Regions from separate parts of the Salinicola sp. genome, predicted to be linked through region 2. Evidence: predicted binding sites of a transcription regulator. Region 2 holds the regulator's gene; each other region holds the start of a gene.
What was found. Region 2 encodes sigma-54, which starts transcription at its own class of promoters, with help from an activator protein. Its sites were predicted from a motif close to TGGCACNNNNNTTGCTNT; they were not measured.
Positions count from the first base shown of each region.

Region 1 (4,209 bases), on a different contig from region 2:
AAACGTTGATACATGCGTCGTTCCATCGTGGTGATCCGGTATGTGCTTATACAGTGCAAAAACCGCGCCACTCCCCAATTTTGCCCACCTGCGAGGAGGTCCCGATGAAAAGCGGGATTTCATTCACCAAAATAGTGCAAACGCTAAAGGCTATGCCTGCGGATCGGGATTACCCATGCGGTCGGGACGACTTTCCACGATCGGGATTATTGGGATTGGCCGGCAGGTTGACGCTGGCACGCTGCACGTAGAGCGTTACCGGCGGCGTGGACAGTCGCACCTGTCCTCGAGTATCGACCAGCTCGGCCTGAAGCCGATGCTCGCCTCGCGACAATTGGCTCAGCACGAAGACGCTGGTGTGCATGGGCGACTGGCTCACCTTGCCGTCCACCCTGAGCTGGACGCGGTCACCCCGCTGCAGCGCGGGCTCGATCGCCAATTTCACCTGGACGGTTCCCGCCTGTCCGGTCGGCAGCGTTTGCTGGTCTCACGGACTGGTGATCACGAAACGCTAGTACTCGACCGCAGCCGCCTCGGGCGCGACCGAACGATGAGGGTTCGCGCGTGTCTCGCCCCCGGTGGGGTCGACCACCGTGATCGGCTTGAGATCGACGCGGCTGCCCGCTCCCGGCTCGTCGCTGTAGACCACATTGCCCTGAGCGTCGACATGTCGATAGACCGGCGCCGCCATCACGGGCGCGGCGGCCCAGACCACCAGACAAATCGATATCACCGATACCATCGTCCCCATTTGCATCAGCGCCAGCTCCCATGTCGATCACCCTGTTATCGGCCGGCGGCCTCGCCCCTTCACCTGCCCGGTGGCCCTTTCGCGGAGACCTCCTCACGAAAAAGCCCCACCGAAGTGGGGCTTTCCGTCAGGCCTGGGAGCGGGATTCGATCCTCAGACGCTGTAGTACAGGTCGAACTCGACCGGATGCGTCGCCAGGCGCAGGCGCTCGACGTCTTCACTCTTCAGCTCGATGTAGGCATCGAGCATCTCGTCGGTGAAGACGCCACCCTCGGTCAGGAAGGCGCGATCGGCATCCAGCGCTTCCAGTGCCTGGTCGAGGCTGGTCGCCACGGTGGGCACCTTCTTGCCCTCTTCCGGCGGCAGGTCGTACAAGTTCTTGTCCATGGCGTCGCCAGGATGGATCTTGTTCTTGATACCGTCGATACCGGCCATCAGCATGGCCGCGAAAGCCAGGTACGGGTTGGCGGTCGGGTCGGGGAAGCGGCACTCGACGCGCTTGCCTTTCGGGCTGGCGGTATAAGGAATACGAATGGAGGCGGAGCGGTTGCGCGCGCTGTAGGCGAGCATGACCGGCGCTTCGAAACCCGGCACCAGGCGCTTGTAGGAGTTGGTCGACGCATTGGTGAAGGCGTTCAGGGCGCGTGCATGCTTGATGATGCCGCCGATGTAGTACAGCGCCATCTCGGACAGGCCGGCGTACTCGTCACCCGCGAACTGGTTGGAGCCATCCTTCCAGAACGACTGGTGGACGTGCATGCCGGAGCCGTTGTCGCCCACCAGCGGCTTGGGCATGAAAGTGGCCGTCTTGCCGTAGGCGTGAGCGACGTTGTGCACCACGTACTTGAGCTGCTGCACCTCGTCGGCCTTCTTCACCAGCGTGTTGAACTTGACGCCGATCTCGTTCTGGCCGGCATTCGCCACTTCGTGGTGATGCACTTCGACTTCCTGGCCAACGGCCTGCAGCGTGTTGCACATGGCGCTGCGGATGTCGTGGAAGCTGTCGACCGGCGGCACGGGGAAGTAACCACCCTTGACCCGCGGGCGGTGCGCCAGGTTGCCACCTTCGACCTGACGGTCGGTGGACCAGGCACCCTCTTCGGAAGAGATCTTGTACATGGAGCCCTCGATATCGGACTTCCAGTGCACCTCGTCGAAGATGAAGAATTCGGGCTCCGGGCCAAAGAAAGCGGTGTCGCCAAGGCCGGTGCTGGCCAGGTAGGCCTCGGCACGTTTGGCGATGGAGCGCGGATCGCGCTCGTAACCCTGCATCGTTGCCGGCTCGATGATGTCGCAGCGCAGGATCAGCGTGGAGTCTTCGGTGAACGGATCGAGGAAGGCGGTGCCATCTTCCGGACGCAGAATCATGTCGGACTCGTTGATGCCCTTCCAGCCTTCGATGGAAGAACCATCGAACATCTGGCCGTCCTCGAAGAATTCCGCATCGACGGCGCTGGCAGGAATCGTGACGTGCTGCTCCTTGCCCTTGGTGTCGGTAAAGCGCAGATCCACCCACTTGACGTCGTGTTCTTCGATAAGGGCGAGGGTTTTCTCAGACATGTTGTCCTCCACTGTGAGCCATGGCTCGATTCGTTGGCGAATATCCAACACCGTTTTGTGGCGTGCGTGTTTTGTAGCACGAAGTCGGCGCTCTTGCCCACGCGCACACCGTTTTTACATGACCATGCAGAGAATGTGCCAAAATGAGGCAAGACGCAGTAGGGCGTTAATAAGCGTTTGATAAGCATGATGTTATCGAAGGGACAGCGGGCCGCGGCGGGCGCCACCCCGTGCATCATCATCGATGAGCCGAGGTTTCAGACCGCCAAAAGCACCAAACTGGTGCATACACTTACCCCTCTGCACCAAAAGAGAAAGCGGACAAATCCTCTCCGGAACCTTTGCCGAAAATCGATAGGCAACGGATACTGTGGGCAAAGGCCATGTTTCGATGGCGACCGACGACTCGAGTGATGGAATGACCCATGCCTAGGCTGGATCGCACACAGGATGTGGTACAGCGCCTACGCGGTCACTGGCGTCTCAGCCTGAGTGAGCCGTTGTGGGGTCGAAGCGCCATTCTCGCGATGAATCGCGTGCTGGACGATGAAGCCGAGGCCCGGTTGCCTCATAGAGCCGGCTGGTGCCTGGGGCCGGACAGCTTTCGTCAGTTGCTGGAGAGCCTCAGCGAGAGCGCGCAGATCGTCAGCCTGGAGAGCGTGCTGCAGCTGCATCACGACCAGCTGCCCCGCATCGCCCTCACCTTCGACGGCGGCTGGCGCGATACGCTGAAACAGGTGTCGCCGGCCCTGGAGCGGCTGGCGCTGCCGGCCAATGTGTTCCTGCCCTGCCCGGTCACCCAGCGCGCCTGGAGCTCATGGCACGAAGCCATCGGCGAAGCCCTCTGGCGCGACGAGACGGCCGACCACGCAAGGCGACTGCTCGCCGAAGCCGGCCTCCCGGCACCGCCCACCGTCGGCACGCACCGCGACGAGCGCTACAGTCAGGCGATCCGGAACTACATCGCCGAGCTCGACCAGTCGCAAGACGCCACCGCGTTGCATGCGGTCGCCTCGGCGCTGGATGCCGATCCGGCATTCGCCGACGAAGCCCTGGACGCCTTCAGCATCCGCCGTCTGGAGCAGGGAGGCCTGTTCCGCTTCGGCAGCCTGATACCGCCGCATGCCACGACGCAGGACGTCTCCGCCCTGATACAGCTCCGTGAAAGCCAGCACCAGTTGGCAGTCCTCTGCCGTCACCCGCTTCGCATCGCCACCAGCGCCTCGGCGCATGCGGACGAGGGCCTGGCTCGATTGGCGGCCAGCGCCGGCATCGAACGTGTGCTGACGCACAGAACGGGCTGGCTCGAGCCACCGATCGACACGGTGCTGCTGCCGCGCTTCGCCATTACGCAGCCGGTCGCCAACAGCCCGGGGAGACTGTTCGACTGGCTGCTGGGCAATCTGCCCTCGTAGCGTCCTTCCCAGAGTCCGTTCCTGAGTCCCTGTCACAGCCCGCGAAACTCGAGCCCTGGCCAGCGGCGCTGCCACCCCTTGGCAACGACGCGCTGCCGAAACACCTCGCTATCGCCGTGCCGCGGATTGTGCGTCACCCGACCCGAGAGCAGCGAGGCGGTGCCCAAGGGTGCCGTCAGGCGAATGCGGCCATCGTCGTCGAGCGTCACCGCCACCGCCGTTTCACACTCGACCCAGACGCTCAACGCTTCCTCTATGGAGGCGTAGGGGCGATGCCCGTGACGCCGGTGCATCCGCGCCTGGTTCTTGACCGACCAGGGCAGCGGGGCAGCGCGCCGGAGCGCGCTCTCGTGCGCCCGGTCGATGCGTACGCTGGCGTGGGAGGCGTCGAAATAGACGAGATCGATATCGTTCAGCGGCGTCGCTGGCGAATAGCCGTGCAGCCGATCCCAGACCAAATTGCGCACGAAACCGGCGGCCAGC
Region 1 is NZ_CEXLVS010000269.1:1,057-5,265, forward strand. Features, by position in the region: gene glnL (nitrogen regulation protein NR(II)) at 1-14, opposite strand, end outside; gene AC3AYF_RS17845 (hypothetical protein) at 170-445, opposite strand; gene AC3AYF_RS17850 (DUF4124 domain-containing protein) at 512-757, opposite strand; gene glnA (glutamate--ammonia ligase) at 905-2,311, opposite strand; gene AC3AYF_RS17860 (polysaccharide deacetylase family protein) at 2,737-3,726, shown strand; partial or broken gene AC3AYF_RS17865 (nucleotidyltransferase family protein) at 3,759-4,209, opposite strand, start outside.
Region 1: the regulator sigma-54 is predicted to act here: its motif matches at 2,435-2,452, upstream of glnA (glutamate--ammonia ligase).

Region 2 (4,209 bases):
CAACAACGGCCAGGTCAGCCAGGTCACGGCCAAGGGCGGCGGTGGCGAGCGTGCCTACCTCGAACAGAAGCCTGCGCCCGATCAGGAGATCGTCAAGGGCTGGGGCGATACCGTGGTCTATCACGCCGCCGAACGACGGGTGGAGCTGATCGGCAACGCTGAGCTGCACCAGGCCGGCGACACCTTCGACGGCGCCTATGTCGAGTACTATCTCGACTCGCGACGCGTCCAGGCCCGCTCCGCCCAGAATGGCGACGGAAGCGGCGACGGCCGCGTCCGCATGACTCTCACGCCGCGCGATTCGTCCCAGTGACGGTCGAACCATGACCCGGCATCGTTTCGAGCCGTCGCGCGGGGCGTGACCGCGACATCACCCCCCGGCGCGCAGCCACAAGGATCGTATTCATGAAAACGCTAACGGCCGCCAACCTTGCCAAGAGCTACAAGGGACGCCGAGTCGTCCACGACTTCAGCCTGACGCTGCGGCAAGGCAGTATCGTCGGCTTGCTGGGACCGAATGGCGCCGGCAAGACGACGTCCTTTTACATGATCGTCGGCCTGGTCAAGGCCGATGCGGGTAGCGTCCACATCGACGACATGGATCTCAGCCGCGCGCCGATGCACGACCGGGCACGAGCCGGCATCGGCTATCTGCCGCAGGAGGCCTCGATCTTCCGCAAGCTGAGCGTCGCCGACAACATCATGGCGATCCTCGAGACGCGCAAGGATCTGGATCGCGCCGGGCGGCGCGAACGGCTGGAACAGCTGCTCGGCGATTTCCACGTCGACCATATTCGCGACAACCTGGGCATGAGCCTCTCCGGCGGCGAGCGCCGGCGCGTCGAGATCGCCCGCGCCCTGGCCACCGAGCCGGCATTCGTCCTGCTCGACGAACCGTTCGCCGGTGTCGACCCCATCTCGGTCGGCGACATCAAGAGCATCATCCGCCAGTTGCGCGACCGCGAGATCGGCGTCCTGATCACCGACCACAACGTGCGCGAGACGCTCGACATCTGCGATAACGCCTACATCGTCGGTGACGGCCAGATCATCGCCGAGGGCCGCCCCCAGGCCATTCTCGAAAACCAGCGCGTTCGCGAGGTCTATCTCGGCCACGAGTTTCGCCTGTAGCCCCTGCCCTTTTCGTCATGCCATCGGTTGCCGCTCCTTCGGAGCCCACACTGATGGCATGTTTCTTGCATAAAGCGTTGCATATCGCCATCGCAGCCAGTAACGTTGTGAGCCTTCCTCCGTTATCGTGACGATCGCTTTTCCATGTCCATGAAGCCCTCGCTGCAACTCAGGGTCGGCACGCAGTTGACCATGACGCCACAGCTCCAGCAGGCCATTCAACTGCTTCAGCTGTCGACGCTCGACCTGCGTCAGGAAATACAGCAGGCGCTGGAATCCAATCCCATGCTGGAAATGGAAGAGCCCTATTCGGAGCAGGAGACCCAGGACGCCACGGAAGACGAGTGGGCCAATGACATTCCCGACGAACTGGCCCTCGACAGCGACTGGAGCGATACCTACCAGGACGCCCATGTCGGCTCTCCGGGCAGCGCGAGCGGTAGTGAGGAAGCCCCGGACTTCGACCGTAACGCGGCTGTCACGACCCTTCGCGACCACCTGCTCTGGCAGCTGGCGATGGGCGATTTCGACGACCGCGAGCTGGCACTGGGAGAGTGCCTGATCGACGCCATCAACGACGATGGCTATCTGGCGGAGTCACTGGACGACCTGGCGGCGAGCCTGCGCGAGCAGCGCGGGGAGAGCGTCAGCACGGCCGATCTCGAGCACACGCTCATGCGCCTGCAACAGTTCGATCCCACCGGCGTCGGCGCTCGCAACCTGCGCGAGTGCCTGCTGCTTCAACTCGGCACGCTGGACGACGACACCCCTCTGCTCCCCCAGGCCAAGCGTCTGGTGCGCCAGTTCCTCGAAGCCCTGGCCGGCAACGATCGACGACTGCTCAAGCGCCGCCTGCGTCTCGAGGAGGAGGAGCTCGATAGCGTCATCGCCTTGATCCGGACGCTGGAGCCGCGCCCGGGCCAGCGCTTCGACACCAGCCGCGATGACTACGTGATCCCCGACCTGGTTGCCACGCCCTCTCGCGATGGCTGGCGCATCGAGCTGAACGCCGAGACCCTGCCGCGCCTGCGCATCCAGCCCGACTACGCCGCCCTGATCAAACGGGCGGACAAAAGCGATGACAACACCTTCCTGCGCCAACACCTGCAGGAAGCCCGCTGGCTGATCAAGAGCCTCTCCAGCCGAAACGACACGCTGCTCAGGGTGGGCCGGGAGATCATGTCGCGCCAGGTGGGGTTTCTCGAGCGCGGCGAAGAGGCGATGAAACCCCTGATCCTGGCCGACATCGCCCGCAGCGTCGACATGCATGAATCGACGATCTCCCGGGTCACGACCCAGAAATACATCCACACGCCACGCGGCGTGTTCGAGTTGAAGTACTTTTTCTCGAGCCAGGTCGGCGGACAGGGTGGCGACGGCGACAGCTACTCGAGCACTGCCATCCGCGCCCGCATCAAGAAATTCATCGGCGACGAGCCCCCGCGCAAACCTCTCTCGGACAGCAAATTGGTCGAATTGCTGGCCCAGTCCGATATCAGCGTCGCCAGGCGCACCGTGGCCAAATACCGTGAAGCCATGGGCATTCCGTCGTCCAGTGAACGCAAGCGCCTGGCCTGATCCCCGGGCCCGAAGTCAGTCAAGGCTCGCCATTCCGAACCAGATCGATCACGATGCCTTTGCAGTGCCCTGAAAAGGGTTACAATCAGAAGTGCCATCTGCCGCAACAGGAGTGTGTCATGCAAGTGAACGTTACCGGCCACCATGTCGAGCTGACCGACGCCCTCCGGGACTACGTCGGAGAGAAACTCGTTCGTTTGGAGCGTCACTACGACAACATCACCAACGTCCAGGTCACCCTGAGTGTCGAGAAGGAACGCCAGCAGGCGGCCTGTACCCTGCACGCGGCCGGCGGCGACATGCACGCCGAAGCCAGCGATACCGACATGTACGCCGCCATCGATTCACTGGCCGACAAACTCGACCGCCAACTGGTCAAACACAAAGAGAAGGCACAAGCCCGCGCCCAAGGCGCAGGCGCCCGTTGACGCCTGATGATGACACTGGAAAGCATTCTGCCCCCCGAGCGAACCCTGTTCGAGGTCACGGGGGGCAGCAAAAAACGTCTGCTGGAATTCTTCAGCACCTTCATCGCCCAGAACACGCCCAGCCTGGATAGCCATGAGGTCTTCAGCCGCCTGATCGGTCGCGAGCGACTGGGAAGCACGGGGATCGGCAACGGCGTTGCCATCCCCCATGCTCGCAGCCCCCATTGCAAAGGGCCGATCGCGGGATTCATGCGCCTGGAGGACGCCATCGACTTCGACGCCATCGACGGCGAGCCGGTGGACCTCGTTTTCGTGCTGCTGGTGCCGGAAGAGGCGGATGATGCGCATCTGTCGCTGCTGGCGGAAGTCGCCGGCATCATGAACCAGAGCAGCGTTCGGCAGCAGTTGCGCCAGGCCGACTCGCAGCGGGCGCTGCACGATGCGCTCGTCGATGCCATTCGCCATCACCGTGACAGCGACGACGGATAAGCGATGCAACTCGTCATCATCAGTGGCCGCTCGGGCTCGGGGAAATCGATTGCGCTGCAGGCGCTCGAGGATCTTGCCTACTACGCCATCGACAACCTCCCCGCCAACCTGCTCGCCCCGCGGATCGACGAACTGCGCAGCGCTCCGCCATCCCGGCCCAACGTGGCGGTCAGTATCGACGCGCGCAACCTGCCGGAATCGCTGGAGCGTTTTCCCATCCTGCTGGACGCGGTGCGCGGGCGCGGCATAGACACCCAGGTCGTCTATCTCACCGCCGATGCCAAGATCCTGCTCGAACGCTACTCGGCCACTCGTCGTCGCCATCCGCTGACCCGCGGCAACGACATGACGCTGGCCGAGGCCATCGATCACGAGCAAGGCTATCTCGCGCCGATTCGCCGCGTGGCCGACCTGGTGATCGACACCCAGGGGCTGTCGGTGCACGATCTCCGGGCCCGAATCGGCGAACAGGTGGCCAAGCATACCGGTGGCCGGCTGACCTTGACCTTCGAGTCGTTCGGCTTCAAACGAGGCGTGCCGCTGGACGCCGACATGGTATTCGACGCGCGCTGCCTTCCCAATC
Region 2 is NZ_CEXLVS010000085.1:2,233-6,441, forward strand. Features, by position in the region: gene lptA (lipopolysaccharide transport periplasmic protein LptA) at 1-313, shown strand, start outside; gene lptB (LPS export ABC transporter ATP-binding protein) at 406-1,131, shown strand; gene AC3AYF_RS09355 (RNA polymerase factor sigma-54) at 1,276-2,709, shown strand; gene hpf (ribosome hibernation-promoting factor, HPF/YfiA family) at 2,829-3,137, shown strand; gene ptsN (PTS IIA-like nitrogen regulatory protein PtsN) at 3,147-3,626, shown strand; gene rapZ (RNase adapter RapZ) at 3,630-4,209, shown strand, end outside.

Region 3 (4,209 bases), on a different contig from region 2:
TACGGTGGGCAGGGTCTGCCGAAACTGTTGACCCAGGGCTTCGACGAACTGCTCTACGCCAGCAACACCGGCTTCGCCCTCTATCTGACACTCAACAACGGTGCCGGGCTGCTGCTCGACGCTTACGCCGACGACGCGGTCAAGGCCCGCTATCTGCCGCGGCTCTACGCCGGCGACTGGTTGGGCACCATGTGCCTGACCGAACCGCACTGCGGCACCGATCTTGGGCTGATCAGGACTCGGGCGGTGCCCATCGATGGCGGCCGTTACGCGGTCACCGGCAGCAAGATCTGGATCACCGGCGGGGAGCATGACCTGACCGAGAACATCGTCCACCTGGTGCTGGCCAAGCTGCCGGATGCGCCCCCGGGCGCCAAGGGGATCTCGCTGTTCCTGGTACCGAAACGCCGGGTGCTGGACGACGGTTCGCTGGGGGAGGCGAACGGGGTGGTCTGTGGCGGGCTCGAGCACAAGATGGGTATCAACGGCAGCGCCACCTGCGTGATGCATTTCGAGGGCGCAGAGGGGATCCTGATTGGCGCGCCCCATCAGGGCCTGGCGACGATGTTCACGATGATGAACTACGAGCGGCTCTCGATCGGCATCCAGGGGCTCGGATTGGGCGACGTCGCCTATCAGAGCGCCGTCGCCTTTGCCCGTGAGCGTCGCCAGAGCCGTGCACCGGGTGCTGCTGCCGAGCCCGATCAGGCCGCCGATCCGATTCTGGTCCATCCGGACGTGCGGCGCATGGCGCTCAACGCTCGTGCCTGGAACGAAGGCGGTCGACTGTTTGCCGCCTTTGTCGCTCGTGAACTCGATCGCGCCAAATATCATCCCGATGACCAGGTGCGCGAGGAGGCCGGGGAGCTGGTCGCGCTGCTCACCCCGGTGGCCAAGGCGTTTCTGACCGACCGCGGCTTCGAGACCACGGTGGAGGCCCAGCAGCTCTACGGTGGCAGCGGCTATTGTGTCGAATGGGGCGCCGAGCAGTTCGTGCGCGATGCGCGAATCGCGATGATCTACGAGGGCACCAACGGCATTCAGGCCATGGATCTGATCGGCCGCAAGCTGACGCGCAACCGGGGAGCTTACGTCGAGCGCCTTGCCGGGTGGATCAGGGCGGATCTCGACGGTGACTCTATCGGGTCCCCCGAATTGCGGCCGTTCCGGGAGGCGCTCGAAACCGAGCTGAGCCGGCTCGAGCGAGTCAGCGACGCCGTGATCGAGGCGGCCGGAGCGGATGCGGCAGCGGCGGGCGCGGCAGCCCATGATTACCTGCATCTGGTGGGCTATGCGGTTTACACCTGGATGTGGTGGAAGGCGGCTCGCGCAGCGCAGCGAGGCCTGGCCCACCAGGGTCCATCCGGGGCCGATTTCTATCGCGCGAAGTTGATCGTAGGGCAGCACTTCCTGAGCCGTCAGTTACCGCAGGCCGAAGCGCTGGAGCGCCAGATCGCGGCGGGACCGTCAGGTCTGATGGCGTTCGAGGCGTCGTATTTCTGAGGCCTCGGAGGCGGTTTCGGCGGATCGCCTGAAACACCCCTGCACCTCCATGGCGCATTCGCATTCCGTGGCGGCGTTTTCGTACCCATTGCGGTGCAGGATTCGGCCGGCGGGAGCCCCGACTGCACCAGCAAAGCGAGGAGGCGTGCGATAGACGCTTCCTGCGTGCACCAATAACGGCCATTTTGTCGAATTTTGGCTGTCTTTCCCGATTTTTGTATACAAGATTCTCGCGATCAGTCATCAAGGCACGAAAAATGCATCGGGTTGTCCAGTCGAGATCCATGCCCGTGGCCGGGTCTGGATCATCAGGCCGATCACCAAGGGTCATGACCAGGAGAATCCGATGACAACAACCTCCCTTCGCAAGTGGCTTGCCGGTTCCAGCATCGTGCTGGGGCTGGCCGGTTTCGGTAGTACCGCCCTCGCCCAGGAAGCGGCGCAGGACCAGGGCCCGATCCGGGTCGGAATCCTGCACTCGCTCTCCGGCACCATGGCGATCAGCGAGTCGACGCTGAAAGACGAGATGCTGATGCTGATCGACAAGCAGAACGAGGCCGGCGGCCTGCTCGGTCGCCAACTGGAGCCGGGGGTGATGGATCCGGCCTCGGACTGGTCGCTTTACGCCGAACAGGCCCGTGACATGCTGACCGGCGACGACCGTGTCGACGTCATCTTCGGCAACTGGACGTCGGCCTCGCGCAAGGCGGTGCTGCCGGTGGTCGAAGAGCTCGATGGGCTGCTGTTCTACCCGGTGCAGTATGAAGGCGAGGAGTCCTCCGAGAACATCTTCTACACCGGCGCAGCCCCCAACCAGCAGGCGATTCCGGCGGTCGACTACCTGATGAGCCAGGGTGTGGAACGCTGGGCGCTGCTGGGCACCGACTACGTCTATCCGCGCACCACCAACAAGATTCTGGAGGCCTATCTCAAGGCGAATGGCGTTGCCGACGACGACATCATGGTCAACTACACGCCGTTCGGTTTCAGCGACTGGCAGTCGATCGTCTCCCAGGTCAAGGATTTCGGCAGCCAGGGGCGGAAGACGGCGGTGGTCTCGACCATCAACGGCGACGCCAACGTGCCGTTCTACAACGAGCTAGCCAACCAGGGCATCTCGGCGGGCGATATCCCCGTGGTGGCGTTCTCGGTGGGCGAGCAGGAGCTGACCGGGATCGATACCGCGCCGCTGGTCGGCCACATGGCGGCCTGGAACTACTTCATGAGCGTCGACAGCGATGCCAACTACGACTTCATCGACGACTGGGTCGCCTACACCGGCAATGACGAGGCGGTGACCAACGATCCGATGGAGGCGCACTACATCGGCTTCAACATGTGGACCCAGGCGGTCGAGAAGGCCGGGACCACCGATGTCGACGCGGTCAAGGATTCGATCATCGGCGTGACCGTACCCAATCTGTCCGGTGGCGCTTCCACCATGATGCCCAATCACCACATCACCAAGCCGGTGATGATCGGCGAGATCCAGGACGACGGGCAGTTCAGCGTGGTCTGGCAGACGCCGACGACCGTCGCCGGTGACGCCTGGTCGGATTACCTGCCGGAGTCGAAGAATCTGATCAGCGACTGGAGAGCCCCGCTGCGCTGCGGCAAGCTCGACGTCGAGTCGATGACCTGCGAAGACGGCCCGGGCGCCGACTGAGCCGGTTCTGCCGACACCGATGCCCGCCCGGGGCGTCGGTGTCGCTGTTTGGAGCTGATGGCAGACCGTGTTCGAGGGCGACATCATGAGCTTTACCACAGGATGGAAAGGCCCGGCGCCGAGGCGCAGGCTCACGATTCCCATGCTGCTGTGCCTGTTGATGGCCTGCGGTCTGGGTATCGGTTCAGAGGCTTCGGCCGCCTCCGGCGAATCGCAGGTGCAAGCGTCGAAGGGCGAGCCCCAGGCGCAGGCGGAAGGAGAGCCACGGGCGCTGCTGGGGGCGCTCGATACCGGCAGTTTTCAGGCCAAGGGCGACGCCGCCCAGGCGATCGCCGAGAGTGGCGCCGAGCAGAAGACGCGCTGGTTGCAGGCGCTGCTCGACGGCCGCCTGGGCAAGGAGCGTCGTGGCGATCGTTTCTATATCGTCACCGACGACAGTGGCCGCGAATGGCCGATCATCGATGCCATCACCTTCGAGGATGCCGGTACCGGCACCCGGCGCACCGTGGACATCTTCAAGATCAACAACGAGCTGCGCACGCGGATCGAGGGGCTGCTCGCTTCATTGTCGCTGAGCGCTGGCAATGAAGCCTCTCGGCTGTCGGCAGCGCAGCGCCTGGTCGGCGAAGTCACGGCCGACAACGCCGATCGTGTGCGCGGGATGCGCGACGACGAAGAGAGCGATGCCGTCCGCGGCCAGCTCGATGTGGCGCTGGCGCTCTACGATCTCCAGCAAGGCGATGCCGAGGCGCTGGACGCGCTGCGGGGCAACCTCGACACCCGCGTGCGCAACGCGTTGACCCCGATCGCCGCCGGTGATTCCGCGCTCGCCGCCGAGGCGCAGTCGGTACTCGACGGCATCGAGAGCAAGCGCGCCTGGTACGATCGCGTACAGACCCTGTTCTTCGGCCTGAGCGCCGGTTCGATTCTGGTGCTCGCCGCCATCGGCCTGGCCATCACCTTCGGCGTGATGGGCGTGATCAACATGGCCCATGGCGAGCTGATCATGATCGGCGCCTACACCACCTGGCTGATCCAGC
Region 3 is NZ_CEXLVS010000019.1:1,521-5,729, reverse strand. Features, by position in the region: gene AC3AYF_RS03185 (acyl-CoA dehydrogenase C-terminal domain-containing protein) at 1-1,503, shown strand, start outside; gene urtA (urea ABC transporter substrate-binding protein) at 1,850-3,169, shown strand; partial or broken gene urtB (urea ABC transporter permease subunit UrtB) at 3,255-4,209, shown strand, end outside.
Region 3: the regulator sigma-54 is predicted to act here: its motif matches at 1,750-1,767, upstream of urtA (urea ABC transporter substrate-binding protein).